4 regions of the Streptomyces sp. NPDC002640 genome follow, and region 1 is predicted to be linked to each of the others. Evidence: riboswitches for the same ligand, from Rfam matches in the RefSeq annotation. Region 1 holds a riboswitch; each other region holds the start of a gene.
What was found. A riboswitch is a leader RNA that binds a small molecule or an ion and turns the genes downstream of it on or off. The one in region 1 is predicted to bind cyclic di-AMP.

Region 1 (7,724 bases):
CGTGCTGATCGTGATCGGCGCGGCGGTGCTGGGCATCCTGGTGGAGGCCTTCGTGCCCCGCCGGGGCCGCTACCCCGCGCAGCTCTTCCTCGCCGCCGTCGCGCTCGCCGCCGGCTTCGCCGCCGTGGTGGCGCTGGCGGTGAGCGGCTACGCCACCACCGAGGCCGGGATCGCCGCCGAGGGCGCGCTCGCCGTCGACGGGCCCGCGCTGTTCCTGCAGGGCGTGGTCCTGCTGGTCGGCCTGGTGGCGCTGTTCACCTTCGCCGAGCGGCGCCTGGACCCGGCGGCGCACGGCAACCAGGTGGACTCCTTCGCCGCGCAGGCGGCGGCGGTGCCCGGCAGCGAGGGCGAGAAGGCGGCCGTGAAGGCCGGTTTCACCACCACCGAGGTCTTCCCGCTGCTGATGTTCGCGGTCGGCGGCATGATGGTCTTCCCGGCCGCCAACGACCTGCTGACCCTGTTCATCGCGCTGGAGGTCTTCTCCCTCCCGCTGTACCTGCTCTGCGCGCTGGCCCGCCGCAAGCGGCTGCTGTCGCAGGAGGCCGCGGTCAAGTACTTCCTGCTGGGCGCCTTCGCCTCGGCGTTCACCCTGTTCGGCATCGCCCTGCTGTACGGCTACGCCGGCTCGGTCTCCTACGGCCGGATCGCCCAGGTCGTCGAGGGCACCGTCCAGGACGTCAGCCCGGCCCTCGCCGGGACCATGGGCAACGACGCGCTGCTGCTCCTGGGTGCCGCTCTGGTCACGATGGGCCTGCTCTTCAAGGTCGGCGCGGTGCCGTTCCACATGTGGACGCCCGACGTCTACCAGGGCGCTCCCACCCCGGTGACCGGCTTCATGGCGTCGGCGACCAAGGTGGCGGCCTTCGGCGCGCTGCTGCGGCTGCTGTACGTGGTGCTGCCGGGCCTGCGCTGGGACTGGCGGCCGGTGATGTGGGCGGTGGCCGCGGTGACCATGGTGATCGGTGCGATCGTCGCCATCACCCAGACCGACATCAAGCGGCTGCTGGCCTACTCCTCGATCGCGCACGCCGGGTTCATCCTGGCCGGTGTGATCGCGGCGAGGCCCGAGGGCATCTCCTCGGTCCTCTTCTACCTGGCCGCCTACTCCTTCGTCACGGTCGGCGCCTTCGCCGTGGTGACGCTGGTGCGCGACGCGGGCGGCGAGGCCACCCACCTGTCCAAGTGGGCCGGGCTCGGGCGGCGTTCGCCGCTGGTGGCGGCGGTGTTCGCGGTGTTCCTGCTGGCCTTCGCGGGCATCCCGCTGACCTCCGGGTTCGCGGGCAAGTTCGCCGTGTTCAAGGCCGCCGCGGAGGGCGGCGCGGCGCCGCTGGTGGTGGTCGGCGTGCTGTCCTCGGCGGTCGCGGCGTTCTTCTACATCCGGGTGATCGTGCTGATGTTCTTCAGCGAACCCAAGCCGGAGGGGCCGACGGTGGCGGTGCCGTCGCCGCTGACGACCACGGCGATCGCGGTCGGCGTGGCGGTCACGGTGGTGCTGGGCGTCGCCCCGCAGTACTTCCTCGACCTGGCGACCTCGGCAGGCACCTTCGTCCGCTGACGGCCGGCCCGCACCTGCAGGCGCGCCCGCCACCTGAGGCCGACCCGCCGCCTGACGGCGGCTCGCCCCACCAGGCGCCGGCATCCACGCCGAAGGCCCGGCTCCACCAGGAGCCGGGCCTTCGGCGTACACGCGGGGAGCGCGGCCGGGGCCGCGGCAGGGGTCGCGCGGCCGAGGCCGCGGCGGGGGTCAGCCCGCCCGGGGCCGCGGCGGGTCAGCCCGCCCGGTGCACGACCGCGTCGCACAGGTGCACCAGCGCCGTCCGCGCCTCGCACTCCGGCAGCGGGGTCAGCGCCGCCCGGGCCTCCTGCGCGTACCGCACCGTGTCCGCCCGTGCCTCCTCCAGCGCCGGGTGGGCCCGCAGCCGCGCCACCGCCTCGGCGAGCCGCGCCTCGTCCGTCAGGTCGGAGTCCAGCAGCTCGCACAGCTCGACGTCCTCCGCCAGCCCCAGCCGCTCCACCCGCTCGCGCAGGCGCAGCACCGGCAGGGTGGCGATGCCCTCGCGGAGGTCGGTGCCGGGGGTCTTGCCGGAGTCCGAGGACTCGGAGGCGATGTCCAGGACGTCGTCGGCGAGCTGGAACGCCACGCCGAGCCGCTCGCCGTACTGGGTCAGCACGTCCACGACCTGGTGGTCGGCGCCCGACATCAGCGCGCCGAAGCGGCAGGCGACCGCGACCAGCGAGCCGGTCTTGCCGGCCATCACGTCGAGGTAGTGGTCGATGGGGGAGCGCCCCTCGGCCGGACCGGCGGTCTCCAGGATCTGGCCGGTGACCAGGCGCTCGAACGCCTCGGCCTGCACCCGTACCGCCTCCGGGCCCAGGTCGGCCAGGATGTGCGAGGCCCGCGCGAACAGGAAGTCGCCGGTGAGGACCGCGACCGAGTTGCTCCAGCGGCTGTTGGCGCTGGGCACCCCGCGGCGCACCTCGGCCTCGTCCATGACGTCGTCGTGGTAGAGGGTGGCGAGGTGGGTGAGCTCGACGACCACGGCCGAGGGGACGATGCCCGGGGCGTCCGGGTCCCCGAACTGCGCGGCGAGCATCACGAGCAGCGGGCGGAACCGCTTGCCGCCCGCCTTCACCAGGTGCTGCGCGGCCTCGGTGATGAACGGGACCTCGCTCTTGGTGGCTTCGAGCAGACCTTCCTCGACGGCCGCCATGCCGGCCTGGACTGCGGCCTCCAGCGCCTGGTCCCGAACCCTCAGCCCGAACGGCCCGACCACGGTCACGAGGGGTCTCCTGTCTGCTGGTGTGTGTCGACGGTTACACGGTTTGTCGATAGGTCATTGCCATCACCCCACTCAGCGTATCCGGTCAGCTTTCGATCACCGACAGCCCCCACCCGCCAGATGGCCGGAGACACCCCTGTCCGGTTTAGAAGGGTTGTGCGGGTAGTTTCGCATTCACTCCTTTTGGGTGGCCAACGGCTGATCCGTGACATGAGCCACAGGAGCGGGTGGCCGGATGGATGGGGCGGCTGGCCCGAACTCGGCTCTGGCAAAAGCCAGTTGGGGTGGCCCGGTGCGGGCGGGCGAGGGGCAAATCACCCGTAACCATGATCAAGGGTCTTGATCATCCGAGTTCGTACTTGTTTCGGACATTCGCTCTCACATACGTTTCGCGCCAGCCGGGTGGAACGCCGAGTCCTGCCGCCGTCCGGTCCTCACTGATCCATTCCACGCACGGCAGGAGCGGGGGACCCAGGTACACCGCCGGACCGGAGCGCGCTCCGGACGGCTCGGGGTGAAGCCTGCCGCCCGCCAGGGCGACGGGCCGGGCAGCCTTTCTGGCCCGAACCCGACAGCTCACCTCGCAGGCGCCGGAAAGGAAGAGCGCAATGTCCCGTCTCACCCGTACCGCCTCGGCCCTGGCCGTCGCCGCGGCCGTCGTCGCCACCCCGGTCATGGGTGCCACCGGCGCCTGGGCCGCCGAGACCCCGGCCGCCCAGACCTCGGCCGCCCAGACCTCGGCCGCCCAGGCCAAGGTCGCCGTCGCCCCGGGCAACAAGGTCACTCACCTGGCCGCCACCCAGGACAACCTCGACGGCTGGATCCGCGAGGCCCTCGCCGTCATGGCGAAGAACGGCATCCCGGGCACCTACGAGGGCATCCACCGCAACGTGATGCGCGAGTCCTCGGGCAACCCGCTCGCCATCAACGACTGGGACATCAACGCGATCAACGGCATCCCCTCCAAGGGGCTGCTGCAGGTGATCGACCCCACCTTCGACGCGTACCACGTCGAGGGCACCGAGCCCTCGCCGTTCGACCCGGTCGCCAACATCGTCGCCGCCTGCAACTACGCGGCCGACCGCTACGGCTCGATCGACAACGTCAACGGTCCCTACTGACCGACCCCGTCACCCGTGGCTCACGGGGACGGGAACAACCGCTCGAGGACGACGGCCACGCCGTCGTCCTCGTTGGTCGTGGTGACCTCGTCGGCCACCGCCTTCAGGTCGGCGTGCGCGTTGGCCATGGCGACGCCGTGGGCCGCCCATCTGAACATGGGCACGTCGTTCGGCATGTCGCCGAAGGCGATGGCGTCCTCCGGGCCGAGGCCCAGCCGGGACGCCGCCATGGCCAGGCCGGTCGCCTTGGTGACGCCGTGCGGCTGCAGTTCGACGGTGCCGGGGCCGGACATGGTCGCCGTCGCCAGCGAGCCCACCGCGGCGGCGGCCACCGCGGTCAGCTCGTCGTCGGTCAGCCGGGGGTGGGCCAGCAGCACCTTGGTGATGGGCCGCTCCCACAGGTCGTCGCGCCGGCCGACCCGCACCGCGGGCAGCGTCGGCCGCGCCATCCGGTAGCCGGGCTCGATCAGCGTGAGCCCCTGGACGCCGTCCTGGTCGACGGCCGCGTACACCTGGCCCACCTCGGCCTCGATCTTGCCGAGCGCGGTCTCCGCCAGCTCCCGGTCCAGGGTCATCGACCACACCAGGCGGTCCCGGTCGGCGTCGTAGAGCTGGGCGCCCTGGCCGCACACCGCGAAGCCGCCGCCGATGCCGGCGAGCAGGTCGCGGACCCGCGGCGCGGGGCGGCCGGTCACCACCAGATGGCGGGCCCCCGCCCTGGCCGCGCACCCCAGTGCGGCGCGGGTGCGGGGTGAGACGGTGTCGTCGTCACGCAGGAGCGTGCCGTCCAGGTCGGTGGCGACGAGCGCGTACGCGGGGAGCGCACGGGAGGGGGGCGCATAGGCGGCGGGTGCGGGCATGATCAGAGAATACGGATCCTCCGGCGCGCCCCCGTGACGGGTTGACAGCTCAGCGTGATGTGTGCAATAGGGCGTTGGTCATCTCATCTGAGCGATCACTCGTCCAGCGAGGCCAGGAGTTCGACCACGCTCTCGCCGTGGGTGGCCAGCTTCTTCTCGCCGATGCCGCTGATCCCGCGGAGCTCGTCCACCGAGGACGGGCGGGCCGCCGCGATCTCGCGCAGCGTGGCGTCATGGAAGACGACGTAGGCGGGGACGCCCTGCTCACGGGCCCACTCGGCCCGCCACGCGCGCAGCGCCTCGAAGACCGGCTGGAGTTCCTCGGGCAGCTCGGCCGCGGCAGCCGCGGCCTTGGCCTTGCGCTCACCACGGGCGGAGGGCGCCTTCTTGGGCTCCTTGCGCATCGGCACCTGCCGCTCGCCGCGCAGCACGGCGGCGCTGCCCTCGGTCAGCACCAGCGTGCCGTACTCGCCCTCCACCGACAGCAGGCCCTGGGCCAGCAGTTGGCGGATCACGCCGCGCCACTCGCCCTCGGCCAGGTCCTCGCCGATGCCGAAGACCGAGAGCTGGTCGTGGTCGAACTGGATCACCTTGGCCGTGCGCTTGCCGAGCAGGATGTCGGTGATCTGGGTGGCGCCGAACTTCTGGCGCCGTTCACGGTCCAGCCGGACCACGGTGGACAGCGCCTTCTGCGCGGCCACCGTGGCGTCCCAGGTCTCCGGCGGGCTGAGGCAGGTGTCGCAGTTGCCGCAGTGCTCCTTCTCTGCCTCCTGGCCGAAGTAGGCGAGCAGCTGGCCCCTGCGGCACCGCACCGTCTCGCACAGGGCCAGCATGGCGTCCAGGTGGGCCTCGGCGCGGCGGCGGAAGGACTCGTCGCCCTCGCCCGACAGGATCATCTTCCGCAGCTGGACGACGTCGTTGAGGCCGTAGGTCATCCAGGCCGTCGACGGCAGTCCGTCGCGGCCCGCGCGGCCGGTCTCCTGGTAGTAGCCCTCGACCGACTTCGGCAGGTCCAGGTGGGCCACGAAGCGCACGTCCGGCTTGTCGATGCCCATGCCGAAGGCGATGGTCGCCACGACCACCAGGCCCTCCTCACGCAGGAACCGGGCCTGGTGGCGGGCGCGGGTCCCGGAGTCCAGGCCCGCGTGGTACGGCACCGCGTCGATGCCGTGGGAGGTCAGGAACTCGGCGGTCTTCTCGACCGAGTTCCGGGAGAGGCAGTAGACGATGCCGGCGTCGCCCTGGTGCTCCTCGCGCAGGAAGGCCAGGAGCTGCTTCTTCGGTTCCGCCTTGGGCACGATCCGGTACTGGATGTTCGGCCGGTCGAACCCGGCGACGAAGTGCCGCGCCGAGCCGAGGCCGAGCCGGCGGGTGATCTCCTCGTGGGTGGCCCGGGTGGCCGTCGCGGTCAGGGCGATCCGCGGGACGTCCGGCCAGCGCTCGCCCAGCACCGACAGGGCGAGGTAGTCGGGACGGAAGTCGTGGCCCCACTGGGCGACGCAGTGCGCCTCGTCGATGGCGAAGAGGGAGATCCGGCCGCGGGAGAGCAGGTTGAGCGTGGACTCCAGTCGCAGCCGCTCGGGGGCCAGGTAGAGCAGGTCGAGCTCACCGGCGAGGAACTGGGCCTCCACCACCCGCTGCTCGTCGAGGTCCAGGGTGGAGTTGACGAAACCGGCGCGCACGCCGGCCGCGCGCAGGGCGTCGACCTGGTCCTGCATCAGGGCGATCAGCGGGGAGACCACCACGCCGGTGCCGGGGCGGACCAGGGCGGGGATCTGGTAGCAGAGGGACTTGCCGCCGCCGGTGGGCATCAGGACGACCGCGTCCCCGCCCGAGACGACGTGCTCGACCACGGCCTGCTGCTCGCCGCGGAAGGACTCGTAGCCGAAGACCCTGCGCAGCGTCTCGAGTGCCGGGGTCTCCGCGGGTCCGTCCGCGTCCGTCTCCGTCATGGTTGCCGTGGTCACACCTGTACCGCCTGTCCCTGCCGTCCGTAGCCCTGCCTCCACCATAGGGGGACGGACCGACGGGCCCGGAGTTTTCCACAGGCCCGCGCGAACCCGGGGAACGCGCGGGGCCGGCGACAGGCTCAGTGGAGGCAGAACTCGTTGCCCTCGGGGTCGTACATCACCGTCCACGCGCCGCCCTGCTCGCGGACCTCGCGCAGCACCCGCGCGCCCAGGGAGGTGAGCCGCTCCACCTCGGCGGCGCGCAGGCCCTCACCGGGGTGGAGGTCGAGGTGGAGGCGGTTCTTGACGGTCTTCGGTTCCGGGACCCGCTGGAACAGCAGTCGACGCCCCAGCCCGGTGCCGGACTCCTCGTCGTACGGGTCGTCCGGGTGCCGGACCGCCGCCAGGTTCCGCCACGCCGCGCGGCCCCGCCACTCCAGGGTGGCCTCGGCCGGCACCACCCCGGCGGCCAGCAGCTTCTCCACCAGTGGGGCGTGGTCCTCGGGGAGGTAGTGCAGCGCGGCCGCCCAGAAGTCGGCCAGGGCGTGCGGGTCGGCCGCGTCGACGACGAGCTTCCAGTGGACAGGCGTCGTGGGTTCCGTCATGCCACCACTCTTACGGGTGGTGAGCGGGCGTGCGCAACCGGAATGCGTGATCAGGCGGTGCGCTCCGGGGCACCCGCCGCGCGCGGGTCCGGGACAGTGGCCGCACCGGTCTCCGCGACCGCGGCCGCACCGGTCCCCGCCACGGCCGCCACACCGGTCTCGGGGACCGCCGCCGGGTCGGCCGGGCCCACCACGGGAGCCGTGGCCACCGCCGCGGCGGCCGCCTTCCGCAGGGCGCGGGCCGAGCGGCGGGCGGTGCGCAGCGCGTCCCAGGTGAGCAGGGACAGCGCGAGCCAGACCAGGGCGAAGCCGGCCCAGCGCTCCGGCGGCATGGCCTCGTGGAAGTAGAGGACGCCCAGCGCGAACTGGAAGACCGGCGCCAGGTACTGCAGCAGGCCCAGCGTGGACA
Region 2 (7,724 bases), on a different contig from region 1:
TCTACGGCTACGACCGGTTCTGCGCCGACGCAGCGGAGTGCTACCGGGACCTCAAGGCGCCGGGGCAGGTACGGCGGTTCACCGAGCAGGCGCTGTCCCAGCCGACGGAGGAGTACGTGCGGTCGCACGGGCTGCGGCTGGTGGTGTCGGCGGTGGCCGAGCTGGAGTCGGGGAACCTGGACGCCGCGTGCGAGCAGGGGGTGCGGGCGGTGGAGGTCGCCGGGCGGATCTCGTCCGCGCGGACGACGGAGTACGTGCGGGATCTGCTCACGCGGCTCGAGCCGTACGGGGACGAGCCGCGGGTCGTCGAGTTACGCGAACGGGCCCGCCCCCTCCTCGGCACCCCGGCCTGACGTCACGCCCTCCGCGGGCAAGGCGCGCCCGCGCGACGGCGGGGTGGGCTCGCGCGGCGAACCGCGCGGGACGGCGGAGGCGGCAGGCCCGCGCGGTGGGTCGTCGGTGAGGGTGGTGTCGTCGGCGAGGGTGGTGTCGTCGGCGAGGGTGGTGCGGGGTGCCGGGGGTGGGCGGCCCGTAAACTCGGGGCATTGTGTCTGACGACCTGAACTCCCACCGTCGCCCCCCGCGAACCCCCCGGTTCCCGGACGGACCGCAGCCCGACCCGGCCGGCTCCCACTTCGAGCGGCGCATCCGCAGCTTCCAGCCCCGCCGCAGCCGTGTCACCACCGGCCAGGCCGACGCCATCGACCGCCTCTGGCCCCTGTGGGGCCTGGACATCGACGGCCGCCGCACCCTCGACCTCACCGACCTGTTCGGCAACGGCCACCCCGTCGTGCTGGAGATCGGCTTCGGCATGGGCGAGGCGACCGCCCAGATGGCCGCCGACGACCCGTCGACCAACATCCTCGCGGTGGACGTCCACACCCCGGGCCAGGGCAACCTGCTCGGCCTCGCCGAGAAGGGCGGACTGACCAACGTCCGCGTGGCCAACGGCGACGCGATCATCCTGCTCCGCGAGATGCTCACGCCCGACGCGCTGTCCGGGCTCCGCGTCTACTTCCCGGACCCCTGGCCCAAGAAGCGGCACCACAAGCGGCGGCTGGTCCAGCCCGAGTTCCTGGACCTCGCCGCCACCCGGATGCGCCCGGGCGCCGTGCTGCACTGCGCCACGGACTGGGAGCCGTACGCCGAGCAGATGCTCGAGGTGCTGACCGCGCACCCCCGCTTCGCGAACACCCGGCCCGACGGCGGATTCGCCCCCCGCCCGGAGTTCCGCCCGCTCACCCGGTTCGAGGGGCAGGGGCTGGACAAGGGGCACGTCGTCCGCGACCTGCTGTTCCGCCGCGTCTGACGCGGCGACCGCCGGAGCCGGGGCGACCGCCGGAGCCGGGGCGACCGCCGACGCCGGGACAACCGCCGGCGCCGCGGCAACAGAGCGGGCCCCGGCAACAGCGCGGGCCGCGGCCACCGCGGCGCCGGGTCAGGCGGAGGCCTCGTCCAGGCGCGCCAGTTCCGCCTCGCTGAGCCGGAGGTTCGCCACCGCCGTGAGGTCCGGCAGCTGCTGCGCCGTGCGCGCGGAGGCGATCGGCGCCACCACCGTCGGCCGGGAGGCCAGCCAGGCCAGCGCGACCGTGGCCACCGCAGCGCCGTGCGCCCCGGCGATCGCGTCGAGCGCGTCCAGCACCCGTCGGCCCCGCTCGCTCTCCAGGTGCTTGCCCGCACCCGCCGCACGCGGGCTGTCCACCGCGGCCCCGGGGCGGTACTTGCCGGTCAGGAACCCGGACGCCAGCGCGTAGTAGGGGACGGCGGCCAGCCCCGCCCGCTCGGCGACGTCCCGCAGCGGACCTTCGTAGGTGTCCCGGGAGACCAGGTTGTAGTGCGGCTGGAGCGCCACGTAGCGGGCGTAGCCCTCGCGCTCGGAGAAGTCCAGCGACTCCTGGAGCCGCTCGGCGCTGATGTTGGACGCGGCGATCGCCCGCACCTTGCCCTCGCGGACGAGCTGGTCGAGGGCGAGCAGGATCTCCTCGACCGGCGTGTCGGGCTGGTCGTAGTGCGTGTAGTAGAGGTCGATGTGGTCGGTGCCCAGTCGCCGCAGCGAGGCCTCCGCAGCCGCCTTGATGGTGGCGGCCGACAGGCCGCGGTACTGCGGGTGCTGGCTGACCTTGGTGGCGACGACCACCTCGGAGCGGTTGCCCCGGGCCTTCAGCCACCGGCCGATGACGGTCTCCGACTCGCCGCCCTCGTTGCCGTCGGCCCAGGCGGAGTAGGAGTCGGCGGTGTCGACGAAGTTGCCGCCGGCCTCGGTGTACGCGTCGAGGACGGCGAAGGACTCCCGTTCGTCGGCGGTCCAGCCGAAGACGTTGCCGCCGAGGGCGAGCGGGAAGACCTCGAGTCCGGACGTGCCCAGCTTGCGCAGTTCAGTCATGTCCGTGGACAACGCGCCCGCCCGGCGGGTCATTCCGGCCCTCCGACACTCCGTCAGAACACCGTCGTGACACCGCCGGGCGGGCGGGGAAGGTCAGAGGTTGACGCCCCGGTCGGCCAGCCAGGCCCTCGGGTCCACGCCGTCCCCGCCACCGGGGTGCACCTCGAGGTGCAGGTGCGGGCCGGTGACGTTGCCGGTCGCGCCCACGCGGCCGATGACGTCACCGGTGGTGACCTTCTGGCCGACGCTCACGTTGATCGAGGACTGGTGGCAGTACCAGATCTCGGTGCCGTCCTCGAGGGTGAGGACGGTCCGGTAGCCGTACGAGCCGGACCAGCCGGCCTCGGTGACGGTGCCCGAGTGGACGGCCTTCAGCAGGGTGCCGGTGGGGGCCGCCAGGTCGAGACCGGTGTGGTAGCCGGACGACCACATGGAGCCGGCCTGCATGTAGGTGGAGGTGACCGTGTAGGACGCGGCGGGCGCGACGTACTGGGTGGCCAGCTTGGCGAGACGCTCGGCCTCGGCCTTGGCCTTGGCCTCCTGCTCGGCCTTCTCGGCGGCGGCCTCGCGGGCCTCGGCCTCGGCCTTCTCCTTGGCGGCCTTCTCGGCGGCGGCCCGGGTGGCGGCCTCCTGGGCCTCCTGCTCGGCCTGCGCGTCGGCCTCCTCCTGCTGCTGGGCGGCCTGGGCCATGATGCGGGCGCGCAGGGCCTCGCCGGCGTCGCCGGAGGACGCGGTCTCGGCGGGGGCGACGCCCATCTCACCAAGGACGCTGGGCGCGTCGTCGGCCACGGTTTCGCCCTCGGACCCGCCGGGAAGCAGGGAGGTGACCGGGTCGAGCGACGGCATGTTCGGCATGGTGATCTGCACGGGAGCCTTGCCGGGGGCGGCGGTGGCCATGCCCCCCGCGCCGACGGCGGCGATCACGCCCACGCCGAGGACGGTCGAACTCCGCGCGAGACCGCGCTGCTTGGTTACCCGGTGGCGGCCTCTCTGGACGGATCCCTCGCTGGGGTTCCACTCCTCGTGGGAAGCCTGGTCGGCGAAGGCGGTGGCGGGGCCGTACGCGTCGACAGCTTCACGCCGGCTCGGCACGAAAGCCAGATCAGGGGCAGGGCGGTTGGACGCCACGGGGGCGTTCTCCTTTCCTTCCGTTCGCCTACCGGGTTAGCTGACGGGTTCGGAGCGGGAAGGTCTCCTACGCGCGTATACAGCGATACGCCCGATTCACCCCAAAAATGGTTCCCCGGTTCCCTTGCGGGATTCGGCAGAGCGCACGGAGCCGTCGCTTGTGACGGCTGGGACAGCCGCGCGCTGCGTTATCGAACGTTAATAGAAGCGGTGGCTCAATTCCAAGCCGTTCCTTCACATCACCCGACGCTTTGGCCCGAACCTATGGATACCGAACAGGGCGAAACGGACATGGCTTCGATCACACGTCACCGACCGGATTGGCTTGATCACCACGCACCCCGCAGGCCCCACCCGACCCGCCCGTAACCCGTTCCAGCCCGTCCCGGCCCGCTCCGGCGCGCCCACGGCCCCGTCCCTCCGGGTCAGCCGCAGCGCACGGCGAGCAGCGCCATGTCGTCCTCCACGTCGCCCCCCGCGTGCAGGGCCACGTCCTCGGTCAGGAAGCCCAGCAACTCCTCCGGTTCGCGGAACACCCTGCCGTTCAGCCGCTCGACCGGGTCGTAGAACACGCCGTCGGCGTCCCGGGCCTCGGTCAGGCCGTCCGTGTAGAAGAGGACGATGCTGCCCGGGCGCACCTCCACCGGGGACCCCGACCGGGCCGGGCCGACCAGCTCGCCGAGGGCGAGCGGCCCGCCGTGCTCCCCCACCTCGAGGTACCGCGGCTCGGTCCCGGCTTCCAGCAGCAGCGGCGGCGGGTGGCCGTGGTTGACCACCTGCACCGTCCGGCCGTCGCGGGTGAACTGGGCGAAGACCGCCGTGACGAAGCCCTCGGCCTTCTCCAGCTCCACCCCCCGGCGCTCCCGCTCCCGCATCACCGCCTGGTCCATCCGGTGGCCGCACTCCTCGATGGTGGGGGCCCGCTCCGCCACCTCGCGGAAGACGCCGACCACCACCGCCACGGCCGCGACGGCGGTCATCCCCTTGCCCCGCACGTCGCCCAGCATCAGCCGCACGCCGTAGGGGGTGTCCTGCACGGCGTAGAGATCCCCGCCGAGGTTCGCCTCCTGCTGGGCGGCCTCGTACCGGGAGGCGACGTGCAGCGCGCCGAACCGCGTCTGCGGCTGCGGCATCACCGCCCGCTGCGCGGTCTCGGCCATCTCCCGGGCGGAGGCGAGCCGTACGTCCCCCCGGCGGACGACGGTGTTCACCACGCCGGCCAGGGCGGACACGATGACGACGGTGAGCAGCTCGGTGGCGAACTGGGCCGCCGAGAGCGCGTCGCGCAACAGCAGCACCGTCACCGTGCAGACCACCGACAGCAGCCCGATCACCAGGGTGGCGCGCAGCGTGTAGAGGGGGGCGGCGATCAGCGGCGCGGCGGCGAAGAACGGCACCGGGGTCACGTCCGGCGGGGTGACCCGGTCGTAGGCCAGGCCGAACAGCAGCGTGAGGAACGGCAGCACGCGCAGGAACATCCGCGCGTGGTGCACCCACCGCCGGTGGCGTCCGACGGCGGGGGGTTCGACCGCCGGGTCCACCGGTCCGCCTCGCCGCAGCATGCCCTCCATGGTTCCGCTCCCGGCCGGAACCGGCGACCGCTGGGCCTCCGCCCGGCTGAAGCGGCGCCCAGCGGACGGGCAGACGTGCGGACGTGCAGACGCAAACACTCAGGGCCGGAATCCTGAAAGGATTCCGGCCCTGAGCCTTCAGTAGCGGGGACAGGATTTGAACCTGCGACCTCTGGGTTATGAGCCCAGCGAGCTACCGAGCTGCTCCACCCCGCGTCGTTGTGTCTTTACTGTACGACATACCTGCGGGGAAAAGCGAATCGGTTCACGCCGACCCGCCGAGCAGGTGCCGGTTGGGCGCCTTCGCGCGCTCCGCGAGCTCGGGGTAAGCGGTCAGCAGCACCACCTCGGCCCCGCCCGCGGCCAGCACCCCGCTGCCGTCCGCACCGGGGACGAAGGTGTCGGGCTCGCGCCAGGCGGTGACCACGCGGCGCACCCCGGCGTCCAGGATCAGCCGGGCGCACGGCGCCGGGCGGGAGGCCCGGCGGGCACAGGGCTCCAGGCTGCTGTAGACGGTGGCCGCGGGAAGCCGCGGGTCGGCGGGGTCGATCTTGGCCAGCGCGGCCTCCTCCGCGTGCACCACCGGGTCGCCGCCCTCCCGGGAGTGGCCCCGGGCCAGCTCGGTCCCGTCCTCGGCCACCACCACGGCCCCGACGCTGAACGCGGTCGTGGACGGCGGGCACTCCTCGGCCAGGTCGCAGGCGACGGCGAGCCAGTGGCGGTCGGCGGCCGAGGCGAGCGGGCCGGCGCCCGGGGCCACGGGCCGGTAGCGGGCCAGCACCATGTCACCCACCGGCCGGGTCTCCTCCAGCCGCAGCCGGCCGGGCGGGTAGGCGCCGGGCCCGAACAGCCGGGGCGCGGCGGGGTCCCCGACCAGCAGCGGGGCGACGGCGAGCTGGAGCTCGTCGGCGAGGCCCTGCCGCAGCAGCTGGGTGTGGACGCTGCCGCCGCCCTCCACCATCAGCCGCCGCACCCCGTACGCGGCGTGGAGGTGCTCCAGGACGGCCCGCCAGTCGAGTTCCGGCCCCACCGGCACCACATCCACCAGGTCCACCACGTCCGCGCCGTCCGCTCCGTCCGCGTCGTCGATCCGGCCACGCAGCGCCTCCTGCGCCCGCGGTGCGCCCCTCCCGGTGGTGTAGACGGCCTTGCGGCCACCGGTCCGCCAGAAGTGGGCCGTGGGGTCGAGTTCACCCGATCCGGTCACCAGGACCTTCAGCGGAAACTCCGGCCGCCCGGCGGCGACGCGCGCGGCACGGCGCTCCGGCGAGCGGATCACCAGCCGGGGGTCGTCGGCCCGCAGGGTGCCGGCGCCGATCAGGATGGCGTCGCTCGCCGCCCGGACCTCGTCCACCCGGTCGAAGTCCTCGGGGCCGGACAGCAGGAGCCGTTCCGGCCCGGCGTCGTCGAGGTGGCCGTCGAGCGAGACGGCGGCGGAGAGCAGGACGTAGGGGTGCGGCATGGGGCGGCTCCGGGACGCACGGCGGCGCATGGTCCGGCCGGGTTCGGCCGGGCGCATGCGCCGCGTCAGGAGTAGGCCCTGTGGGACTCGAACCCACAACCAATGGATTAAAAGTCCACTGCTCTGCCAATTGAGCTAAGGGCCCAGGGTGATGTTGCTCCCCCGAGCATAGCGGGAGGGCGCCTCCGGTCCGAGCGGGTATCCGCGGCCGACGGCGCGCGGGAAGCGCGGAGGGCCCGCACGACCGGGGTCGTGCGGGCCCTCACAGGCGGTGTGCGCGGGCGCGTCAGCCGTTGCGCTTCCAGCGCGGCTTGTCGTCCCGGCGGCCGAAGGAGCCACCGCGGTGGTCGTCACGACGGTCGTCGCGGCGGCCGAAGGGACGGTCCGAGGCGCCACCGGAGCGGAAGCCCGGGCGGTCGTCGCGGCGGTCGCGGTTGAACGGACGGTCGTTGCCGCGGAAGCCACCGCGGTCGTCACGGCGCTCGACGGGACGGCCGCCACGGTCGTCACGGTTGAACGGACGGTCACCCCGGTCGTTGCCACGGAAGCCACCGCGGTCACCGCGGTCGTCGCGACGCTCGAAGGAACGGCCGCCACGGTCGTCACGGTTGAACGGACGGTCACCCCGGTCGTTGCCACGGAACCCGCCACGGTCACCCCGGTCGTCCCGGCGGAAGCCGCCACGGTCGCCGCGGTCATCCCGGCGCTCGAAGGAACGGCCACCACGGTCACCCCGGTCGTCCCGGCGGAAGCCGCCACGGTCGCCGCGGTCGTCGCGACGCTCGAAGGAACGGCCGCCACGGTCGTCACGGTTGAACGGACGGTCACCCCGGTCGTTGCCACGGAAGCCACCACGGTCACCACGGTCACCACGGTCGTCGCGACGCTCGAAGGAACGGCCACCACGGTCGTCACGGTTGAACGGACGGTCACCCCGGTCGTTGCCGCGGAACCCGCCACGGTCGCCACGGTCACCGCGGTCGTCGCGACGCTCGCCGCGCTCCTCGCGGCGCTGCGGCCGCTCCTCGCGCTCGGTGCGGTCGACGTGCTGGGCCGTGGGCTGCTCCGGCACGGAGACGGCGGCGGCCTCGGCGGCCTCCGCGGCCTCACGGACGACGGCGGCCTCGGCCAGCGCGGCCTCCGGGTCGTCGCCCCGCTCACGGGCGGCGCGGGCGGTGAG
Region 3 (7,724 bases), on a different contig from region 1:
CCGTTCTCGCCACCAGGACCGCGCCGGGAACGCTGAGGGCGTGCGCGACGGCGTACAGGGCGTCGATGCCGACTGCGTGCCGGCCGCTCTCCAGCCGAATGACGGTGCGGACGCCAAGTCCAGCCGCGTGGGCGAGGCGTTCCTGGGAGAGGCCGAGCGGCGCCGCTCGGCTCGGACGCGATCGGCGAGGAGGTGCCGCCACGCGTCGACCGGAATGGCGAGACCCCGGGCACCATGCGGTGCCCGGGGTCTACTCGCTTCAGCCGCTACAGCGACTTCTCCCTGATCACGTCCTCTGCCGTTTTGTAGGCGATGCCGTCGAGGATGTCGTGCTCGCTGACCACGACCTCCTCCGCGCCGATCCGCTCCATGATCGCCTGCAGCACCAGGGCGCCCGCGCCGATCACGTCGACCCGGCCCGGGTGCAGCGAGGGAATCTCCGAGCGCTCGGCGTGGGTGGAGCGCAGCAGCCGCCCGGTGATCTCGCGGACCCGCTCGTAGCCGACGCGGGAGTGGTGGATGGCCCGCGAGTCGTACTCCGGCAGGTCCTGGGCGATGGCCGAGACGCTGGTGACGGAGCCGGCCAGACCGACCAGGGTGCGGGCCTCGCGCAGCGGCACGGTCCGCTCGGCGAGGTCCAGGGCGGCCTCCACGTCGGCGCGGATCGCGGCGATCCGCTCCTCGGTCGGCGGGTCGACGACCGCGCCGCCGTCCACCAGGTGCCGCTCGGTCATCCGCACGCAGCCGACGTCGACCGAGCGCGCGGCGCGGACCTGGTCGTCGCCGACCACGAACTCGGTGGAGCCGCCGCCGATGTCGACGACCAGGAACGGCTTCTCCAGGTCGGTGCGGCCCGCGAGTTCACGGGTCGCGCCGGTGAAGGAGAACTCGGCCTCCTGGTCACCGGTGATCACCTCGGGCTCCACGCCCAGGATGTCCAGCACGCCGGCCACGAACTCGTCGCGGTTCTCGGCGTCGCGGGAGGCGGAGGTGGCGACGAAGCGGATCCGCTCGGCGCCGTGCTTCCCGATGACCGCCGCGTACTCGCGGCAGGCGGCGAAGGTGCGTTCCAGCGCCTCGGGGGCGAGGCGGCCGGTGCGGTCGACGCCCTGGCCGAGCCGGACGACGGTCATCCGGCGGTCCAGGTCGGTCAGCGTGCCGGTGGCCGGATCGCAGTCGGCGACCAGCAGCCGGATGGAGTTCGTACCGCAGTCGACGGCGGCGACCCGGGTCACTTGCCCTCCTCCTCGGCGGGCCGGGCGGCGAAGTACCCGGAGCCGTCCTCCGTCGTCTCCACGACGCCGCCCTCGCCCGCCTGCGGGACGCACCCCTGCGGCGTGACGCACGGGCCCTTGCGCCACCACTCGGGCAGCATGGCGATGGCCTCGTCGCCCAGCGGGTTGACGCCGGGTCCGGCCGCCAGGGAGTGGGCGACCAGGACGTGCAGGCACTTGACCCGGTCCGGCATGCCGCCCGCGCTCGGGAAGCCCTGCAGCACCTCGATCTCGTCGCGGCGGCGGATGTAGTCCTCGTGGGCGGCCCGGTAGGCGGCGGCGAGCTCCTCGTCGGTGCTCAGCCGCTCGGTCATCTCCTTCATGACGCCGTCCGCCTCCAGCGTGCCGATCGCGGAGGCGGCGCGCGGGCAGGTCAGGTAGTACGTCGTCGGGAAGGGCGTGCCGTCCGGCAGCCGCGGAGCCGTCTCCACGACGTCCGGCTGTCCGCAGGGGCAGCGGTGCGCGATGGCGCGCAGACCGCGCGGCGGGCGGCCGAGCTGGAGCTGGAACGCCTCGACGTCCGCTTCGGTGGGCTCGGTGCGCGGGGTGGAGGGCGGGGGCGTTTCCATGCCGGGGATCAGTCTCTCTCGGTCTTCTGCTGCGGTCTTCTGCTGCGGTCTTCTGCTGCGGACGGAAGTCTTGGGGCGGGGCCTCGGGCGACGGCTCCGGGACGGTGGTCCAGGGGGACAGTCTCTCAGGCACGCGCCCCCGCCGACGGCCGGCCGGGGCGGCCGTGCGGCGGCGTGGGGGTCAGCTCGCGGCGTCGGCCCGGTCCACGTCGTCCCAGAGGACGGCGTACCAGGGGCGTTCCGCGACGGGCCGCCCGGTGTCCCGCCGCGGGGCGGCGGAGCCGCGCACGGTGAAGCCGCTCTCGCCCGGCCGCAGGTGGTGCAGCCGCTTCCGGATCTGCTGCTCGGCGTACGCGTCGTCCTTCCACCGCGCCTTGAGGTCGCGCAGGTCCTTCACCCGCTCGCGGGCGGCGTCGCGCTCCTCCTCCAGCTTCGCGACCTCGGCGCGCTGGGAGACGTACTGCCGGGTCGGGTAGGCCAGGGCGACGACCAGGGTGCACAGCACCAGGGCGAGCAGCGCGGCGCGGCCGGTGAGCCGGGAACGGCGTGCCTGACGGCGGGTCTGGGAGCGGTAGACGCGGGCGGCGGTCTGCTCACCGAGCAGCCGCAGCCGGGTGGTCGTGGAGAACCGGTCCCGGTTCTGCGCCATCTTCTCCGCGCCTCCCCGTGGCGTGCCGTGTGCGGCGTGCCGTGTGCCGTGTGCCGTGTGCCGTACGTGCTTTTCCTGCTCTTTCCCCGCACACGGTACGTGACGCCGGGACGCCGTGGGGCGCGGACAGGGGCGTGCCCCCGGAGCCGGGGCTCCGGGGGCACGCGAGGGGCCGTCGGGCGGGTCAGCCCTTGAAGCGCGGGAAGGCGCTGCGGCCGGCGTACACGGCGGCGTCGTCGAGGATCTCCTCGATGCGCAGCAGCTGGTTGTACTTGGCGACGCGCTCGGAGCGGGCCGGGGCGCCGGTCTTGATCTGGCCGCAGTTGGTGGCGACGGCGAGGTCGGCGATGGTGACGTCCTCGGTCTCGCCGGAGCGGTGGGACATCATGCACTTGAAGCCGTTGCGCTGGGCCAGCTCGACGGCGTCCAGGGTCTCGGTCAGGGAGCCGATCTGGTTGACCTTGACCAGCAGGGCGTTGGCGGCGCCCTCCTCGATGCCGCGGCCGAGGCGCTCGGGGTTGGTGACGAAGAGGTCGTCGCCGACGAGCTGGACCTTGTCGCCCAGCTTCTCGGTGATGACCTTCCAGCCGTCCCAGTCGTCCTCGAACAGCGGGTCCTCGATGGAGACCAGCGGGTAGGACGCGACGAGCTCCTCGTAGTACTCCGTCATCTCGGCGGCGGAGCGCTCCTTGCCCTCGAAGAGGTACTTGCCGTCCTTGTAGAACTCGGAGGCGGCGACGTCGAGGGCGAGGGCGATCTGCTGGCCGGGGGTGTAACCGGCCTCCTTGATCGCCTCGAGGATCAGGTCCAGGGCCTCGCGGTTGGAGCCGAGGTTCGGGGCGAAGCCGCCCTCGTCGCCGAGGCCGGTGGACAGGCCCTTGGTCTTCAGCACCTTCTTCAGCGTGTGGTAGACCTCGGTGCCCCAGCGCAGGGCCTCGGAGAAGGACTCGGCGCCGATCGGCGCGATCATGAACTCCTGGATGTCCACGTTGGAGTCGGCGTGCGAGCCGCCGTTCAGGATGTTCATCATCGGCACCGGCAGCAGGTGCGCGTTGGGGCCGCCCAGGTAGCGGAAGAGCGGCAGGTCGCTGGCCTCGGCGGCGGCGTGGGCGACGGCGAGGGAGACGCCGAGGATGGCGTTGGCGCCGAGCGAGCCCTTGTTGTCGGTGGCGTCCAGGTCGAACATCGCCTGGTCGATCAGGCGCTGCTCGGTGGCGTCGTAGCCGACGAGCTCCGGACCGATCTGCTCGATGACGGCGAGGACGGCCTTCTCGACGCCCTTGCCGAGGTAGCGGTTCTTGTCGCCGTCGCGAAGCTCGATGGCCTCGAAGGCACCGGTGGAGGCGCCGGACGGGACGGCGGCACGACCCGTGCTGCCGTCGTCGAGGCCGACCTCGACCTCGACCGTGGGGTTGCCTCGGGAGTCCAGGATTTCCCGGGCTACGACGACGTCGATGGACGGCACGAGCATCTCCTTCTGGGATGTGACGCGGGTGGCGCCGGACCACCTGGTCCGGCACGGGGTGCACAGCCTCCGTGGCTCTGCGAGACCGAGCCTAACCGGCCGGGCGGGATCGGCCAGCCGGTCACCCCCTGTACGGAGGGGTAACAGGAGATTAATTGTTCCGGCTCGAAACAAAAAGCCCCGGAGGCGGATCCGCCGGAAACGGCCCCGCCCCCGGGCGCGTGGTGACGCGCCCGGGGGCGGGGGTTCGTGCGACGGGCGGACCGGTGACCGGTCAGCTCAGGTGGAGCATCTGGCCCGGGTAGATCAGGCGCGCATCCTCGACGACGTCCTTGTTCAGCTTGAAGAGCTTCTTCCAGCCGCCCTTGATGTCGTGCTCCTCGGCGATCAGGCTGAGCGAGTCGCCCTTGACGACCTTGTACTCGCCGTCACCCTTGAGGACCTTCTCGCCGGTGGGCGTGGTGACCTTCTCCTGCTTCTTCGGCTGCTCCGCCTTGGCGGGCTGGGCCGGGGTCTCCTCGGCCTGCGGCGCGGGGGCCGGAGCCTCCTGCTGCGGGGCCTCCTGGGCGGGGGCCTCGGCGGCGCCGCCCTGGTAGGGAGCGCTGGAGAGGCCGGTGCCGCAGTGCGGCCAGGCGCCCGGACCCTGCTCGGCGAGAACCTTCTCGGCTATCTCGATCTGCTGGGCCTTGGTGGCCTGGTTGGCCTGGGCGGCGTACTGGGTGCCGCCGAAGCCGGCCCAGGTCTGGCTGGTGAACTGCAGACCGCCGTAGAAGCCGTTGCCGGTGTTGATGGACCAGTCGCCGCCCGACTCGCACTGGGCGACGGCGTCCCACTCGGACTCGGTGGCGGCGGACGCGGTGCCCGCCGTCAGCAGCGGGGCGGCCACGACCGCGCCGGTGAGACCGGCGACGGCGAGAGCGCGCTTGGCCTTGGACGGACGACGGTGCTTGCCCTGGCAGGTAAACGACATGGAGGTATCCCCTCACCGACGCCTACGAGGTGAGCTGTCGGGTTCGGGCTATGAGGGTCGCCCGGCCGCACACCTCTCGGTGCGCGGCTTCACCCCTAGCCGTTCCGGCGGTCTGACCACCGGGCCGGCACTTACCTGGTTCCCCCGCTCCTGCCTACGGCGCATGACGCGACGACATGTCCCGTACGGCCGTTGGCAGGATTAGGCGTGACGGCCGCCGGGGCCCGCTGGAGCGAGCGGTTTGACGTTAGCCATGCCGCGGCCGGGATTTCAAAGACGATCAGGTCTTATGAGACCCATCTCTCACTTCTCCGGAATCAGACATTCCGGGACGAAAAGGCGGGTAACTCCCCCGATTTTGCCCGCCTTTCGCCCTTCTCCGTCCGTCGCCCCGGCCGCTACGGGAGGGTGAGGACCATGCCCGAGACCAGGCGGTTCGGGTCGTTCCCGATCAGGTCTCGGTTCTCCTCGTAGAGGGCGCGCCAGCCGCCCTTGACGCCTTCCGACTTGGCGATGGAGACCAGGCTGTCGCCGCCCCGCACCTGGTAGGTGTCCGCGGGGGCGGCGTGCCGGCCCGAGGAGCCGGACCCCGTGCCGGTCTCCTCGGCGCTGGGGCCGCGGTGGCGGCCGGAGCCGGAGGAGGACCCGGTGCTCTCCTCCTGGGCGGCGTCGCCGCCGAACAGCGGAGTGTCGTCCTGGAAGAGGGGGCCGTCGCCGCCGCCGAACAGCGGGTCCTCGTCCGACGGGTCCTCGCCCGAGGTGCCGTCCTGCTCGCCGCCGTCGCCGCGGACCGGGGTGTCCTCGCCGGAGCCGCCCTGGCCGCTCTCGTCCTGGCCGGTGCCGCCCTTGCCGGTGTCGTCCTTGCCGGTGTCGCCGCCGTTGCCGTTCTGGCCGTTCTGGCCCTCGCCGGTCTCGGGCAGGTCCGGGATCACCGGGCTGCCGGTGCCGGTGTCCACCAGACCGAGGTCCTGGCCGAGGCCCAGGAGGCCGCCGTCCTGCGCGGAGCCGGCGCCGGGGAAGAAGCCGTGACCCAGGGCGCCGTTCGCGCCCTCGCCGGAGCGCGCCTGCCCGCGGGCGTCGCCCGCCTCGCCGTCCACCGCGCCCGACTTGTCGCCGTTGCCGCTGTTGTCGCTCTTGTCCGCATTGCCGGTGTCACGGGTGCCGTTCAGGTCGCCGCCGGCGGAACCCCAGCCGGAGGCGGAGCCGTCGAAGGCGCCGGGGCCGGTCACGTCGCCGGTCCGCAACGCGTCCACGCCGGTGTCCACCTCGGCGGCGGGGCCGTCCTCGCGCAGACCGTTCATGGCACCGCACGCCAGCCACGGGGTGGCGCCCTGCTCGGCGAGGATCCGCTCGGCCACCGCGATCTGCTGCGAGCGGCTCGCCTCCGACGGGTTGGAGGCGTACGACAGGCCGCCGTGGTCCTCCCACTGGTCCTGGGAGAGCTGCAGACCGCCGTAGAACCCGTTGCCGGTGTCGGCGCTCCAGGCGCCCCCGCTCTCACATTCGGCGACCCGGTCCCAGGTGGCCCCCTCGGCCGCGCCGGCGCTGGAGGCCGCGAACAGCGGGAGGGCGAGTGCGGAACCGGTCACGCCGGCCGCGACGACGACCGCCGGCGCCTGACGGGGGCGGCGGTGACGACCGTTTCCGGAGAGCATGCGGGTGGCCTTTCGTCGACTACAGGGGCCGCGCCGACCCGGCCGGCATCCCGCCGCAGGGGTCGTCGCGTCTGTGCGGGAAGTTAGCCGGTGATCAACGTTCGTCACAACTCGATGTCGCAAGGAACACACGAACGTCACGGAACTGTCGAAGTGTTGCTTCCACTTCAGTCCTGCTCGGGGGCGAACTCGACCGGAAGAGTTCGCAGGCCACGCATGATCAGCCCGCCCCGCCACCGCAACTCCTGGGGATCGACCGCCAGTTGGAGGTCGGGGAGTCGAGTGAGCAAGGTCGCGAGGGCGGTTCGGCCCTCGAGCCGGGCCAGGGGGGCGCCGAGACAGTAGTGGATGCCGTGTCCGTAGCCCAGGTGCTGGTTGTCGCGCCGGGACAGGTCCAGGGTGTCCGGTTCGGCGAACCGCTCCGGGTCCCGGTCCGCCGCCGCCAGCACCACCAGGACGGGGTCGCCCGCCGCGATCCGCTGTCCGCCGACGGTCAGCGGCTCGGTGGCGAACCGCCAGGTCGCCAGCTCCACGGGGCCGTCGAAGCGCAGCAGTTCCTCGATGCCGGTCTCCAGCAGGCTCTCGTCGCCCGCCGCCAGCGACCGCTGGAGCCGCTCGCGCTCCCCGGGGTGCGTGAGCAGGGCGTAGGCGCCGTTGCCGATCAGGTTGACGGTCGTCTCGAAGCCCGCGAAGAGCAGGATGAACGCCATCGCCGCGGCCTCGTTCTCGGTGAGGTGCTCCCCCTCGTCCGAGGCGCGGATCAGGCCGGAGATCAGGTCCTCGCCGGGCGCGGGCTCCGCGGTCAGCGCCTCGCGCTTGCGGTGGATCAGCTCGGCGAGGTAGCCGCGCATCTTCTTCACCGACCGCGCCACGCCGCCGCGCGGGCCGCCGCCGTGGCGGATCATCATGCCCGCCCAGTCGCGGAAGTCGTCCTGGTCCTCGCGGGGGACGCCGAGCAGGTCGCAGATCGCGTAGATGGGGAGCGGGAACGCGAACTCGTGGATCAGGTCGGCGCTGCCGCGTGCGGCGAACCCGTCGATCAGGGTGTCGGTGAGTTCCTGCACGCGGGGGGCGAACTCCGCGACGCGGCGGGGGGTGAACGCCTTCGACACCAGGCGGCGCAGACGGGTGTGGTCCGGCGG
Region 4 (7,724 bases), on a different contig from region 1:
TCCGGCGTGTACGGGTCCGAGGACTCGCCGCCCCGGTGCAGCTTGTAGCGCCGGTGCTCGGCCCCGGACTTCAGGTAGTCCTCCGTGACGGCGTCCCGCTCCACGCCCAGGGCCAGCAGCGTGATCGCGATCGACAGGCCCGCACGGTCCTTGCCGGCCGAGCAGTGCATCAGCGCCGGCACGCTGTCCTCGGCGAGGGAGCGCAGCACCCGGGAGTGCTCGTCGGTGCGGGTGAGGATGGTCGCCCGGTAGGAGGCGATCATGCGCTGCTCCGCCCGGCCGTCGCCCAGCAGCGGACGCAGCTCGTCGATGCCGCCGCGGCGGACCCGCTTCCAGAACTCGGCGCCGTCGGCGGGGTCGGAGAGCGGCAGCCGGACCTCGCGGACCCCCGGCAGCGTGATGTCGGGGCCCTCCAGGCTCCGGTCGGCGTCGTTGCGGAAGTCGAAGACCGTGTGCAGGTTCAGGGAGGCGAGGAAGGCGGCGTCCTCGGCGGTGGCGCTCGCCAGGTGGCCGCTGCGGAACAGCACGCCGTTCCTCACCTTGCGGCCGTCCGTGGTGGGCATGCCGCCCACATCCCGGAAGTTCCGCACTCCGGCGAGCTGGGGCTCGGTCGACGGGACCTGGTGCGTCACGGTGGCTCCTCCCACTGGGCCCCGTCGGCCGCGGCAACCGACGGGTGCGTCCTGACGATACGACACGGCTCCGCGGGACCAGGAGGGTGCCGTCACCCGGACACCACGAGAGTCGGCATGCACGAAAATCGCATTACGGACATAGCCCCCAAAAGTCATTTGTCCAGGTATTGCGTAACTTGCCCTGGCGGGGCGGGATGTGGGGCGGTGGGCAGGTGAGCAGCCTCATATCGGTGACCGAGCGTCGTCGGTGCCCATGGTGCAACTCCCGTGTGCGCAGCGGGAGATGTGGTCGCGGTGGCGACTCTCTGTGACCGTTTTGCCCTCAAGTGATCACAAAGAATGCACGTTCGTGGAAATCCCGCGCTTGTCCGCTTGCGCACCGGTCGCATACGTTCACGATCCGATCCGGGCGGACGCCGAATCCTGCCGCCGACCGGATCCTCACACTCACCCGAGTAACCCGAGCACGGCAGGAGCGGGGGACCCACAGGTACGCGCCTGTTCCGGTCTCCGGAACGGGCTAGGGGTAAAGCCGCGCCCAGCGCGGCCGGGCATCTCCAGCCCGCACCCGACAGCTCACCTCGCAGGCGACGGAGAGGACAACGTCATGCCCGCGAAGCGTCAGAAGCACCGCCGTCCCACCGGCGTCCAGCGCCTCACCCGCTCCATCGCCGTCGCCGGCACGGGCGCCATGGCCCTCGGCCTGCCCCTGTTCGGCGCCACCGGCGCCCACGCCGCCGCCCCGGAGCAGGCCCCCCAGAGCCTGCCGGTCGCCGCGAAGAAGACGGCCGCCGAGACCTACACGGTCAAGAAGGGCGACTCGCTGTCGAAGATCGCGGAGAAGAAGAAGGTCTCCGGCGGCTGGAAGCAGCTGTACAAGATCAACCGTGACGTCGTCGGCGACAACCCCCGCCTGATCAAGCCCGGCACCGAGCTGGAGCTCGGCAAGAAGGCCGCCGCCCAGCAGCCCGCCAAGGCCAAGGCCACCGCCCCCAAGGCCGCCGCGCCGAAGACGACCGTCGCCGACGCGGCGAACGTCGGCGGCTACACCGCCCCCGCGGACGCCGCCCTGGGCACCGCCTACCGCACCGCGGGCAGCATGTGGTCCAGCGGCTACCACACCGGCGTCGACTTCGCGCTGCCCACCGGCACCCCGCTGAAGTCCATCGCCGCCGGAACCGTGGTCTCCGCCGGCAACGGCGGTGCCTACGGCAACCAGGTCGTCATCCAGCACCAGGACGGCATGTACTCCCAGTACGCCCACCTGTCGCAGCTGTCCGTCTCCGCCGGGCAGACCGTGACCGTCGGCCAGCAGATCGGCCTGTCCGGCGCCACCGGCAACGTCACCGGCCCGCACCTGCACTTCGAGGTCCGCACCTCGCCCGACTACGGCTCCGACGTGGACCCGGTCGGCTACCTCCGCTCGCACGGGGTCAGCCTGGGCTGATCCCCTGCGGGGCCTCGCGGTTGCGCGCGAACCGAGGGCCGTGCTCCCCGACCGGGGGCACGGCCCTCGCCGCGTCCCGGCGAGGAAGCCGGGCGGCCCGTGCCCGCACCCTGTCGCAACGGCCCACGTTTATTCCGCTGTTGGGAAAGAGTTGACGAGTGGCCTATCTCACCGCCCGTCAACCCCTCCCTACGGTCGCGTAGCTCACATCCGAAGGGGGAGGATGCCTCGATGTGGCAGACGATTCGAAGAATGACAGCAGAACAGTGATGGGGTCGATCGGGTCGATCGGGTCGTACGTGGCCGTCGGGGACAGCTTCACCGAGGGCGTCGGTGACCCCGGACCGGACGGGACGTTCGTCGGCTGGGCCGACCGCCTCGCGGTGCTCCTCGCCGACCTGCGCCCCGAGGGCGAGTTCGGCTACACCAACCTCGCCGTGCGCGGGAAGCTGCTCGACCAGGTCGCGGCCGACCAGATCCCCCAGGTCCGCGGGCTCGCCCCCGACCTGGTGTCCATCTGCGCCGGGGGCAACGACATCCTGCGCCCCGGCACCGACCCCGACGACGTGGCCGAGCGCTTCGAGAAGGCCGTCGCCGAACTCGCCTCGGCGGCCGGCACCGTCCTGGTCGCGACCGGCTTCGACACCCGCGGCGTCCCGGTGCTCAAGCACCTCCGGGGCAAGATCGCCACGTACAACGGGCACGTCCGGGCCATCGCCGACCGCTACGACTGCCGGGTCCTGGACCTCTGGTCGCTGCGGAGCGTCCAGGACCGCCGCGCCTGGGACAGCGACCGGCTGCACCTCTCCGCCGAGGGACACACCCGGGTCGCCCTCCGCGCCGGCCAGGTCCTCGGCCTCGACGTCCCTGCCGACCCGGAGCAGCCCTGGCCGCCCCTGCCGCAGCGGGGCGTTCTGGAGGTCCGCCTCGACGACGTGCACTGGGCGCGCGAACACCTGGTGCCGTGGATCGGGCGCCGGCTGCGGGGCGAGTCCTCCGGCGACACCGTCGTCGCCAAGGGCGCGCTGGCCCTGGACAACCTCAAGTCCTGGCTCACCCGGGCCGTCTGAGCCGTGGGCTCCCGCCGCCCGGCGGGGGCGGGAGCGGCCGCCGCGCGTGCGTCCGGTCCCGTCCCCGGACAACGCCGGGCGGCGCCCCGGCGTCCGTAGGAGCATGAGCAGGAACGTGGACACCCCGACAGGCAGCACGGCTGGAGGCCACCCGTGAGCGACACCGGTTCCCCTTCCCGATCCGTCTCCGCCGCCGGCGCGTCCCTGGTGCGCGGCCTGCGCCCGGAGTCCTTCGGGGCGGAGCCCCGGGGCGAGCGGCTGGCCCGTATCCAGGCATCGCCCCACTTCGCGGACGGCGTCTTCCGCAACCCGGCCGGACCGGTCGGCACCACACCCGCGCCCGCCTCCCGGCGCGAGCTCGCCAAGGGCTTCCTCGACCGCGAGGCCCGCGCCCTGCGCGCCCCGGCACGGCCCGTGCCCCTGCACCCCACCACCCTCGAGGACCTGGCGACCCCGCCCGCCGACGGGCTGCGCGTCACCTGGCTCGGCCACTCCACGGTGCTGACGGAGATCGACGGCCACCGCGTGCTGTTCGACCCCGTCTGGGGCCGGCGCTGCTCCCCGGTCACCTTCGCGGGCCCCCGGCGCCTCCACCCCGCCCCCGTACCGCTCGCCGCCCTCGGGCCGGTCGACGTCGTGGTCATCTCGCACGACCACTACGACCACCTCGACATGCCCACCATCAAGGCACTGACCGGCACCGACACCCTGTTCGCCGTCCCGCTCGGCGTCGGCGCCCACCTCGAGCACTGGGGCGTCCCCGCGGACCGGCTGCGCGAACTCGACTGGCACGAGTCCACCCGCGTCGGCGGCATCACCCTCACCGCCACCCCCGCGCGCCACTTCTGCGGCCGCGGCCTGCGCAACACCCAGCACACCCTGTGGGCGTCCTGGTGCGTGGCGGGGGACCGGCACCGCGTCTTCCACAGCGGCGACACCGGCTACTTCGAGGGCTTCCGTGACATCGGTGCGGAGCACGGCCCCTTCGACGTCACCATGATCCAGCTCGGCGCGTACTCCGAGCACTGGCCGGACATCCACATGACCCCCGAGGAGGGCCTGCGCGCCCACCTCGACCTCCAGGGCGGCGCCCCCGGCGGGATCCTGCTGCCGATCCACTGGGGCACCTTCAACCTCGCCCTCCACCCCTGGGCGGAACCGGCGGAGTGGGCGCGCGACGCGGCCGAGGAGGCGGGCCAGGCCATCGCCCTCCCGGTGCCGGGGCAGCCGTTCGAGCCGGGCGGGGAGATCCCGTCCGATCCGTGGTGGCGCGCGGTGTCCGCGCCGTTCCGGCGGCCCTGGCGCCGGGGCGGCGGGGACGGGGCCGCGGAGGTATCCGCGGAGGACGGCCGCGAACGGGTGGGGGATCGGTGGACCGGCCGGAGACGTGCTGTCGGCTAGAAGATGCCGGCGCGCATGTGGTGGGTGAGGTTCTCGAGAATGTCGCGCAGCCACTGGCGACGCGCGGCCGGCAACCGGACGAGCGTGTCCCGGAAGACGTCCGCGTCCGCCGTGAACAGACGATGTGGTCGCGGCGGGGGCGGGTCGTCCCGGAGGACGCCGTCAGGCAGGGCTCTGGAGGCGCGGAGGTGGGAACGCGGCTCGGGGAAGGCCAGCGGCATCCATGTCCCGAACGGCAGCGGCACCGGGTGCGCCGAAGCGCCGGCACCGGCCGGGCTCCAGAGTTCTCCCGTCTGCGGGTGGGTGGGCACGAGGACGATGTCGGCGTCCGCGTCGGGAACGGGCAGCCCCGGTCCGGCCAGGACGGCGCGCAGCGTCGGCCCGTTCGCGGGGAGGAGGGCGTCGAGGGCGCGTTGGAAGACGTCCGCGACCAAGCCGTCCGGGACGGCCACCCGGCGGCGTTCCGAGGCTGCCAGCAGGTGGGCCAGGGCCTGCCCGGCTGCCGCTTCCCACTGCGGGTTCCACGACCACCGGTGCTCCAGGCCGAGCCGCCGGCCCCACCTGGGGTTGATCGGTACGACCGGAGGTGTGCCCTCGCCTTCCTCCAGCAGTTCGGCCCAGGAGAGAACCGGGGCCACGGTGTCGCCGACGGGGAGGCGGTGCACGGCGTCGGGTTCGAGCCAGACCGCCTGCCAGAGTGAGCAGTCGTCGATCCGGTTCGCCACGGGCAGACCGCATGCCGCACAGGCCATGTTCGGGCCGTCACCCCAGTCGAGGCCACAGCAGTACCCGCCGGCTGCGCCCGGGAGGAGCACGGTGCCGCGGACGTCCCCGGGGGCGATGACCACCGCACCAGCAGTCGCGTCGGAAACCCCGTGCACCGGAGCGTAGATGCCGCGGGCTGCCGCCTCTTCGGGGCCGACCGCCTCCCAGGTCCGCCACGGCGGCCCCCAGGGCTCCGGGTGCACGGCGAAGGTGCCCGGTTCCATGAGCACCGGGAGCTGGACGCCGTTGCCGTACGTCTGGTGGGCATGCACCGGCAGCGCCACCCGGGACAGCGGGACGGTCAGTTCGGCGCCGCACCCCGCACATACGAAGACGAACAAGTGCCCTCCGTGGGAAACAGGGGCATCGTCGCAGCTGCTCTGCGGCCCGGGCAACGCGTTTCCGACCGACGCCTGCGGTCGGCCCCGCCCCTAAACGACGTGACGGCCGACGTTCGATGGGGGACCATCGCGCCATGATCGGCAGACGCATCACTCACCGCGTGGCGGACGGCACACGCATCCCCGGTACCTGGCGCCCCATATTCATCCGGAACGGTGACCACTTCCTCACCGACCTCTTCGTCTACGCCGACCGCCTTGTCGACTGCTGGGGCCTGGTCACCCTCGACGCGTTCGAGGAGGAACTGCGCTGCGGCTGGGTGGCCACGACCGTCCCCGAGGGCGCGGAACTGGTCCGCTCCGAACTCCGGGCACGCCAGGCCGGTCGGGATCCGGGCCGGCTCCGACCGACAGGGCCCCAGCCCGAGTGACCTTGACCGGGCGTCGCCTTGCGTCGAAGTGTTGGCGCGCGCCGGGCGGCAGGGGCAACAGTGTGGGTCTCGGCGGCACGGGGACCGGGCCTTCGTGGTCCACGTTCGTCGGCCGGGGGGAAGGGGATCAGTCCGGTCCCCGGCGGGCGAGTGTGGTGCGGACCAGGTCGAGGCCGGCCGTCCGCCAGTGCTCACGGTCCGGCATCCGGTCGTGGTCGCGCCACCGCCAGGCGGAGAACATCGCCCAGTTCACGGCGCGGCACCGGTCGACCAGGTCAGGGTCGGCCCCCGGGTAGTGCGGCGCGACGTCCTCCGGGGCGTGCCCGAGGTCGAACTCGACCGGACCGCGGCAGCAGGTGACGAGGTCGACGAGCAGCGGCCCTTCGGCCGTGCGGAGGAGGTTGCCGCTGTGCGGCTCGCCGTGCAGCAACTGGTCGGCCGACCTGTCGAGGCCGAGCCCGGCACCGAACCGGCCGAGTGTGGCGAGGAGCAGGTCCCGGTCGGAGTCGGCCAGGTCGGGGGACCGTTCCCGGTCGCTCACCTCCGCCAGGGCGGCGGCGACACGGTCGGAGCAGTGCGGCACGGCCAGGCCGTCCAGGTCCGCCCTCCGCAGGGCGGCGTGGTGCCGGGCGAGGACGTCCGCGTAGGCGGCCGGCGTGATGTCTCCGGCCACCGGCGCGTAGTAGGTCCAGAAGGACAGGACGAAGCCGTCACGTCGGTGGAGCCGGGGCCCGGTCCGGGGGTCGAGGCCGGCCACCGGGGCGCCGGCGTCCGCGAGGCGACGGGCGGCCTCCACCTCGTAGGCGCCCTCGGCCGCGGTCGCCGACGCCGCGACCCGGACGAGGGTGTCGCAGGGCAGCAGCCGCAGCGCGACCCGGTCGGAGTCGTGGACGACCACCACGTCGTCGGCCCGGAGACCCGCGTCCCGGGCCGTCGCCCGCGCGGCCTCGACAGCGCGGCGGAGTTCTGCCGGCTCCATCCCACCCTCTCCCACGGCGTGACCCGGCCCGTGTCCGGTGCACGGCCAGGCCTCCGCACCAGCCTGCCCGAGCGGGTTCCGCCGTACAACCGGATACCGCGACCGGCGGCGGCCGACGGTGGTCGTCCGGTGGCCCGTCCGCCAAGGCCCGTCCGGCGAGGCCCGTCCGCTAGGGTCGGAGTCATGACGAGTGCCGCCCCCCGGGTCACCCAGGACGTCACGGTCGGTCCCCTGCTGAGGGGCTGGCGCGAGCGGCGCCGCATCAGCCAACTCGAGCTCGCCCTGCGGGCGGAGAGTTCGGCGCGGCACATCAGCTTCATCGAGACCGGCCGTTCCCGGCCGAGCCAGGAGATGGTGCTGCGGCTCGCCGAGCACCTGGACGTCCCGGTACGGGAACGCAACTCGCTGCTCATCGCCGCCGGTTACGCCCCCGTCTACACCGAGAGGCCGCTCAACGACCCGGCCATGGCCGCCCTGCGCGACAGCCTGGACCGGGTGCTCGCGGCCTACGAACCCAGCCCGGCGCTCGTCATGGACGGCTCCTACGACGTGGTGGCCGCCAACCGGGGCATCCAGTTGCTGCTGCGCGGCACGCCCGAACACCTGCTGCGGCCGCCCATGAACGCGCTCCGGCTGAGCCTGCACCCGGAAGGGC

Region 2: another riboswitch for cyclic di-AMP. It lies ahead of ACWD3O_RS00055 (M23 family metallopeptidase); the one in region 1 lies ahead of ACWD3O_RS04450 (transglycosylase SLT domain-containing protein).
Region 3: another riboswitch for cyclic di-AMP. It lies ahead of ACWD3O_RS05110 (transglycosylase family protein); the one in region 1 lies ahead of ACWD3O_RS04450 (transglycosylase SLT domain-containing protein).
Region 4: another riboswitch for cyclic di-AMP. It lies ahead of ACWD3O_RS26790 (M23 family metallopeptidase); the one in region 1 lies ahead of ACWD3O_RS04450 (transglycosylase SLT domain-containing protein).

The regions. Positions count from the first base shown of each region.
Region 1 covers NZ_JBSFVZ010000002.1:390,901-398,624, reverse strand. The annotation lists gene nuoN (NADH-quinone oxidoreductase subunit NuoN) at 1-1,555, shown strand, start outside; gene ACWD3O_RS04455 (polyprenyl synthetase family protein) at 1,770-2,780, opposite strand; cyclic di-AMP (ydaO/yuaA leader) riboswitch at 3,212-3,383, shown strand; gene ACWD3O_RS04450 (transglycosylase SLT domain-containing protein) at 3,389-3,901, shown strand; gene ACWD3O_RS04445 (HAD family hydrolase) at 3,922-4,761, opposite strand; gene recQ (DNA helicase RecQ) at 4,857-6,713, opposite strand; gene ACWD3O_RS04435 (VOC family protein) at 6,851-7,315, opposite strand; gene rarD (EamA family transporter RarD) at 7,366-7,724, opposite strand, start outside.
Region 2 covers NZ_JBSFVZ010000001.1:13,207-20,930, forward strand. The annotation lists gene ACWD3O_RS00040 (MFS transporter) at 1-353, shown strand, start outside; gene trmB (tRNA (guanosine(46)-N7)-methyltransferase TrmB) at 548-1,309, shown strand; gene ACWD3O_RS00050 (aldo/keto reductase) at 1,439-2,383, opposite strand; gene ACWD3O_RS00055 (M23 family metallopeptidase) at 2,477-3,511, opposite strand; cyclic di-AMP (ydaO/yuaA leader) riboswitch at 3,522-3,660, opposite strand; gene ACWD3O_RS00060 (PP2C family protein-serine/threonine phosphatase) at 3,937-5,073, opposite strand; tRNA gene ACWD3O_RS00065 (tRNA-Met) at 5,225-5,298, opposite strand; gene ACWD3O_RS00070 (dihydrofolate reductase family protein) at 5,348-6,544, opposite strand; tRNA gene ACWD3O_RS00075 (tRNA-Lys) at 6,617-6,689, opposite strand; gene ACWD3O_RS00080 (DEAD/DEAH box helicase) at 6,831-7,724, opposite strand, start outside.
Region 3 covers NZ_JBSFVZ010000003.1:80,642-88,365, forward strand. The annotation lists gene ACWD3O_RS05085 (helix-turn-helix transcriptional regulator) at 1-202, opposite strand, end outside; gene ACWD3O_RS05090 (Ppx/GppA phosphatase family protein) at 267-1,235, opposite strand; gene ACWD3O_RS05095 (DUF501 domain-containing protein) at 1,232-1,843, opposite strand; gene ACWD3O_RS05100 (septum formation initiator family protein) at 2,025-2,492, opposite strand; gene eno (phosphopyruvate hydratase) at 2,677-3,957, opposite strand; gene ACWD3O_RS05110 (transglycosylase family protein) at 4,232-4,927, opposite strand; cyclic di-AMP (ydaO/yuaA leader) riboswitch at 4,932-5,099, opposite strand; gene ACWD3O_RS05115 (transglycosylase family protein) at 5,326-6,582, opposite strand; gene ACWD3O_RS05120 (cytochrome P450 family protein) at 6,750-7,724, opposite strand, start outside.
Region 4 covers NZ_JBSFVZ010000023.1:123,299-131,022, reverse strand. The annotation lists gene ACWD3O_RS26795 (tyrosine-protein phosphatase) at 1-632, opposite strand, end outside; cyclic di-AMP (ydaO/yuaA leader) riboswitch at 1,074-1,238, shown strand; gene ACWD3O_RS26790 (M23 family metallopeptidase) at 1,243-2,082, shown strand; gene ACWD3O_RS26785 (SGNH/GDSL hydrolase family protein) at 2,352-3,152, shown strand; gene ACWD3O_RS26780 (MBL fold metallo-hydrolase) at 3,306-4,553, shown strand; gene ACWD3O_RS26775 (hypothetical protein) at 4,550-5,659, opposite strand; partial or broken gene ACWD3O_RS26770 (DUF7638 domain-containing protein) at 5,794-6,027, shown strand; gene ACWD3O_RS26765 (aminoglycoside phosphotransferase family protein) at 6,218-7,069, opposite strand; gene ACWD3O_RS26760 (helix-turn-helix domain-containing protein) at 7,253-7,724, shown strand, end outside.